2 linked regions of the Priestia megaterium genome follow. The main gene of each other region encodes a partner of the protein of the gene in region 2 in a complex. Links are inferred from orthologs where the notes say so. Each region holds a gene or a part of one and is shown on either strand. Other genes may lie near its edges. The genes, in order: LIS78_RS20955 and LIS78_RS21820.

Evidence for each region.
Region 1: the proteins of LIS78_RS21820 (region 2) and LIS78_RS20955 are in contact, whole or in part, in a crystal structure (PDB 6PRK), measured with the Bacillus subtilis proteins. The link is inferred for Priestia megaterium from one-to-one orthologs.

Annotation. Positions count from the first base shown.
Region 1 is NZ_CP085442.1:4,030,441-4,033,508, reverse strand. What follows is about bases 72-2,805. They hold LIS78_RS20955 (YlbF/YmcA family competence regulator), read left to right. Parts: upstream 72-1,089; coding sequence 1,090-1,521; downstream 1,522-2,805. Other genes in these bases: bcaP (branched-chain amino acid transporter BcaP), read left to right, coding at 2,468-2,805; LIS78_RS20950 (outer spore coat protein CotE), read left to right, coding at 1,747-2,292; miaB (tRNA (N6-isopentenyl adenosine(37)-C2)-methylthiotransferase MiaB), read left to right, coding at 72-1,088. Outside these bases: more of miaB, read left to right, coding at 1-71; more of bcaP, read left to right, coding at 2,806-3,068. UniProt on the Bacillus subtilis protein: May work together with YlbF to regulate community development.
Region 2 is NZ_CP085442.1:4,211,424-4,214,579, reverse strand. What follows is about bases 231-3,052. They hold LIS78_RS21820 (YlbF/YmcA family competence regulator), read left to right. Parts: upstream 231-1,329; coding sequence 1,330-1,776; downstream 1,777-3,052. Other genes in these bases: LIS78_RS21805 (DUF7147 family protein), read right to left, coding at 2,529-2,915; LIS78_RS21810 (YlbG family protein), read left to right, coding at 2,174-2,449; LIS78_RS21815 (hypothetical protein), read right to left, coding at 1,782-2,096; LIS78_RS21825 (carbohydrate-binding protein), read left to right, coding at 843-1,229; LIS78_RS21830 (YlbE-like family protein), read left to right, coding at 507-743. Also shown: lipoprotein heptaprenylglyceryl N-acetyltransferase LhaT, read left to right, coding at 1-8; more of LIS78_RS21835, read left to right, coding at 91-230. UniProt on the Bacillus subtilis protein: Regulates sporulation prior to stage II. Positively controls the competence regulator ComK at a post-transcriptional level. May modulate the translation, stability or activity of ComS. May work together with YmcA to regulate community development.

The sequences.
Region 1 (3,068 bases), 180 kb from region 2 along the record:
AAGAAGAGTCAGTTGTAAATAAAATTTTACAAAAACATCAGCACGTGGATATGATTTTTGGTACACATAACATTCACCGTTTGCCTCACATTTTAAACGAAGCATACTTAGCAAAAGAAATGGTGATTGAAGTATGGTCTAAGGAAGGGGATGTTATTGAAAATCTTCCAAGAGCACGTAAAGGCAGCGTCAAAGCATGGGTTAACATCATGTACGGCTGTGACAAGTTCTGTACGTACTGTATCGTTCCGTATACGCGAGGAAAAGAACGAAGCCGCCGTCCAGAAGATATTATCCAAGAAGTACGTCATTTAGCTGCTCAAGGCTACAAAGAAATTACGCTTCTAGGCCAAAATGTTAATGCATACGGAAAAGATTTTGAAGACATAACGTACGGCTTAGGCGACTTAATGGATGAAATCCGTAAAATTGACGTTGCTCGTATCCGTTTTACAACAAGTCATCCTCGAGACTTTGATGACCGTTTAATTGAAGTTCTTGCTAAAGGCGGAAATCTTGTCGACCACATTCACTTGCCTGTTCAATCAGGAAGCAGCGATATCTTAAAAATTATGGCACGAAAATATTCTCGTGAACATTATTTAGAGCTTGTTCGTAAAATTAAAGAAGCCATTCCAACAGCATCATTAACAACTGATATTATTGTTGGTTTCCCAAATGAAACGGATGAGCAGTTTGAAGAAACAATGTCGCTATATCGTGAGGTTGAATTCGATAGTGCTTATACGTTTATTTATTCACCTCGTGAAGGTACGCCAGCTGCTAAGATGCAAGACAACGTACCAATGGAAGTGAAAAAAGAGCGTCTTCAGCGCTTAAATGCTCTTGTAAATGAAATTTCTGCAAAGAAATTGAAGGAATATGAAGGTAAAGTTGTCGAAGTATTAGTAGAAGGTGAAAGTAAAAATAATCCGGAAGTATTAGCAGGCTACACGGAAAAAAGTAAGCTTGTAAACTTCAAAGCACCTAAGTCAGTGATTGGGCAACTTGTAAAAGTAAAAATTACAAAAGCCAAAACATGGACATTAAACGGGGAAATGGTAGAAGAAACAGCAGAGGTGAAGTAATATGGCGCAGTATAACAAGAGTGACGTAATTAAACGTGCTCAAGAGCTGGCAAAAATGATTGCTGAAACGGAAGAAGTAGATTTCTTCAAGCGTGCCGAAGCTCAGCTTAACGAAAACCAAAAAGTGCGTGAAAGCATTGCAAGCATTAAAAGCTTGCAAAAACAAGCTGTTAATTTCCAACACTATGGTAAAACAGAAGCGTTAAAACAAGTGGAGGCAAAAATTGATCGTTTACAGGAAGAGCTGGATGAACTGCCGATTATTCAGCAGTTTCAAGAGTCTCAAATAAACGTGAATGATTTGCTTCAACTTGTGGCTAACACTATTTCAAACACAGTAACGGATGAAATTATTGTGTCAACAGATGGTGATTTACTGCGCGGTGAAACAGGTTCACAGGTGCGAAACAGCCCTGGATCTAGCTGCTCATAAAGAAAAAATGCCTCAGCAATTTGCTGAGGCATTTTTTTGTGCATCATGTGGCATGAAAATTGGGCAGATTTTCTCTCTAATAATTGTCACGTTTTTCTATACCCTTGCATACAATGGAACATAGGTTTTTTATGCCTTAAACCTAGTTTCTTAAAAATAATGTGCAAACAAGTGAATGAGCCTGCATAGGATGAAATGAAGATAGTTTGAGGAGGGTATGCTCACATGTCACAACACTATAGAGAAATTATTACAAAAGCAGTCGTAGGTAAAGGTCGCAAGTTTACACAATCGTCTCATACGCTTGCACCGAAAAATCGACCAACAAGCATCTTAGGGTGCTGGGTGATTAACCATGAGTACAAAGCAAAGAAAAGCGGCAGCAATGTAGAAGTTGACGGCAGATATGATATTAATATTTGGTATTCGTACAATAATAATACAAAAACCGAAGTTTGGACGGAAACCGTATCATACAAAGATAATATTAAGCTGCGCTATAAAGACGAAGATTCGATTGGAGACGATTACGAAGTAATTGTTCGGGTACTGCAGCAGCCAAATTGCCTAGAGTGCACAATTTCACCAAATGGCAATAAAACGATTGTTCAAGTAGAGAGAGAATTATTAGCAGAAGTGATTGGTGAAACGAAGGTTTGTGTTGCAGTGAACCCGAAAGGCTGCGATGATGAAGACGAGTTTGATTTAGACGTAGATGATGATGAATTTGAAGATTTAGATCCTGATTTTATATTAGGAGACGATGAGTAACTAGGAAGAAGTTCTTCCTAGTTTTTTTATTTTTGCTATTTTAAGAAAATTCTTATAAAAACAAAAAAATATATTGCTTTTTGTCGAATGCGCAGTGTATAGTAAGTTTAAAGAAATTAATGCATTAATTTTCAGAAAATTTAGTTATATCAGATAAGTATTTTGGGGGTTTACTATGAGCGTATTTCGTAAAAAATCGATTGAAACACTAATTGGTGAAACCAATTCTAAAGGTGTTAAATTAAAAAAGGATTTAGGCGCTTTTGATTTAACAATGTTAGGAATTGGGGCAATTATAGGAACCGGAATTTTTGTGTTAACAGGGGTAGCAGCAGCCGAACATGCCGGTCCAGCTTTAGTTATTTCCTTCATTATGTCAGGACTTGCGTGTGTGTTTGCAGCTCTTTGTTATGCAGAGTTTGCTTCGACAGTTCCTGTTTCAGGAAGCGCATACACTTACAGTTATGCAACATTCGGTGAATTAATCGCTTGGATTTTAGGGTGGGACCTTATCTTGGAATACGGTCTTGCTTCATCTGCTGTAGCCAGTGGATGGTCGGGGTATTTTCAAGGGTTGTTAGCCGGGTTTGGCATACATTTTCCAAAAGCTTTAACAAGTGCATACAATCCTGCAAACGGCACGTATATTGATGTTCCAGCAATTATGATCGTTTTCTTAATTACCTTGCTTTTAACACAAGGAGTAAAAAAATCTTCACGTTTTAATGCTATTATGGTTATTATCAAACTTGCTGTCGTGCTTCTATTTATTGTAG
Region 2 (3,156 bases):
AGCTATAAAAAATTTTTGAAATAGGCGCACGAAACGAGCTCTCTTTTTCTAAGATATAGTAGGCTATATTTAAGTATGAGGTGAGTGACTGTGAAGGAAACCAAACGAGAGCTTCATCCGTCCGTTGTGGAATTTAAACAATTTGTAAAATCACATCCCAAATTAGTAGAACAGGTTCGAAAGCAGCAAAAAACGTGGAAAGAGCTATATGAAGATTGGTATTTATTCGGTGCAGAAGATCCAATGTGGGAGGCATATCGTTCAGAAGAAAGTGCAAAGGCTGAACCAGCTGCTGCAACAGAGGAGAAAAAAGATATTATGGGTACAATTGTATCCTCGCTGAAAAACATGGACTTGAATCAAATGCAAAATCATATCACAAATGTAAATTCAGCTATTTCGAATATTCAACAAGTACTGCAGCAATTTCAACCATCTAAGCCATCCGGTGGAGGAGCAGCTTCCGGGCCAGGGAATCCATTTGGCTTTAGGAAAGATTAAACGCAATGAGAAAAGATATATACGAGTATATGCAGTCTCGTCCTAAACTCAACGACTTCGTTCGTGAACAGCCAATGTGGTACCGACGTTTATCTAGAAATCCTGAAGAACTGGAGAAATTTGAATTAGAATCCAAACACTACTACAAACAAACGATTCCTCATAAAGTCGAAAAGTTTTCGAATTCGATTCAAATGGCAAACATGATGTTTCATATGTTTCAGTCCATGAAAAATCAATGATCTCTGCATACATAGCGATGCAGAGATTTTTGCACATCATGAGTAAAAACAAAGAGTTTGTAAACACTATGGAGAAACGAATGATAAAGGAATGGTATTATGCGCTTACTATTAACGACGGCCTTATGTGTAGTTTCTCTGCTAGGATGCAACCATGATAAACCAAAACCTGAAACTAAAATTTCCTCTCAACCGCGGGCAGCTGAAACGTTTGGTGCAATGAATACAAAACCTTCACTGATGGTACACCAGCATGTGAAAGGACAAAACGTATACGTCGAATGTATTCTAAGCGGGTTTTCATTTTCAACAGAGAGTGGATTCCTTCAAATTACAGTAGATGGAAAACCATTTAAAGAAATGAAGCAAGCAGCCTTTGTTTTAAGTGATCTTCCAAAAGGATCTCATACTGTTACGATTGAACTGATGAAATCTAAAGAAGAAAGTTATCAAGTGAGGAATACCTTTACGGTTGAAATTATATAGTTAAAAAGTAGAACTTGTAGTAAATCAGTGTAAGCTGTTTTAGCAAGTTCTTTTTCTTTAGATCCAAAACGTGATAAGATAAAAACGGAGGTGCACAGCCATGCTGACAACAATGAGAACTGTTGAATTACTCGATGAGTCTGATCACGTAGCTAACATGGTGTTACAATCAGACGTAGCCGAGAACTATCGTCAATGTTTATATAGATTAAATAAAGATTCACATGCACAGGCATTAATTGCTGAATTTGTGAAAATAAAGGAACAGTATGAGGATGTTCAGCGATTTGGAAAATATCATCCTGATTATAAAACCATTACGAGACAAGTACGTGATGTAAAGCGTCAAGTTGATTTACACGCGACAATCGCTGCGTTCAAAAAAGCAGAAAATGAATTACAAAAGCTGCTTGATGAAATTAGCGTTATCCTTGGTCAAGCTGTTTCAGAGCACGTTAAAGTACCGACGGGAAATCCGTTTTTTGATACGGGAAGCAGCTGCGGCGGTGGCTGCGGATCTGGTGGAAGCTGTGGGTGCAGCGCATAAGCCGTTCACTGTATAAATCGAATGCAATCAGCACAGGAATTTCCGCAGCAGGCCATTTTACGCTGTGGAACGTAAAACCTGTGCTGATAGACATAAGTAAGATGCTGACTTCTGACAAAGGTCGAGCGCCAAGTAGCATTTGTATTGGATGTAGCAAAAATAGATGAAGCTTCTAGAAGCTCATCTATTTTTCTACGCTTAATTGATGTGTTTATATACAAAAAGGGTATATTTGTGATTTTTTTGAAAATGACTTGTTCAATAGCTCTGTGCTCGTTAAAATGAGTAAGAAAGAGCATCCAGATATCATCTAAATTCATACATAAAGCACCTACTTCATATAAAAGAATTTATGATAAAGAAAACCAATATAACGTATGCAAAAGGGGAACTAAATATGTTTGTTGAACGTCAAGGAATTGTGGCGTATGTGCATTCTGTTAAGCAAGCAAAAGCATTGCGAAAGTACGGAAATGTACATTACGTATCTAAAGAATTAAAGTATGTTGTCTTATATTGCAACCAAGATGGCATTGAAAAAACAATCCATAAACTTCAGTCTCTACCTTTTGTGAAGAAAGTAGATCCTTCTTATCGGCCGTTTTTAAAAACAGAATTCGAAAATTCAAAGCCAGATAAGGCGAAGGAATATGACTATAAGATAGGAATTTAAACAAAAAAGGAATGTGATGTACATTCCTTTTTTTATTTTACTTGCCCTTAGCAAACGAATAGGCAGGGATGAGATGAGATTATTGCATTGGCGGAATAAAGCGGTTCATTCGCAAAATGCCAATAAGGTGCTGATAGTATAGTGCTGTTTCTGGAAATGTAGTAGATGGTTTGACATCGAGTACCACAATTTCTTTTCCCGCTTCCTCAGCAGCTCGTTTAAATAACTCAACGCGCTTGCTGTCGTTTTGTTTTAAAACAATTCCTTCTCGGCAAACGTAAAGCGGTTGGAAATTCCCTTCAGCTGTTGGATGCAAGACAGCGACAAAAGAAGCTACTTGTCGATCTTCTTTTACTGTTCGCAGCATAATAAGATGAGCAAGACGATGTTTGTTGCTTTTGACAATCTCTAACAGCTCATAAATATCTGAATACCCTTCTCCGAGCTCAATAAAACGCTGAATCATATGTATTTCCCCCTTTATGTATTAAAAAGCAAACTCACGTAGTTTAATGTATCACTGAATATTTTAAGAGTAAATAAAAAAATCCCTACAACTACTCATTGTAGGGCCCTTCAATAAAGGGGTGTAATCACCTCTGCGATTACAAGCACCTTGATGAAGGCAAAGGGAGAGGAGAAACCGGAGGAAGAACTTATGGGGAAACGTAAGTCTTCTCCGCGGTTGGCAACAACATCGGTTAGAT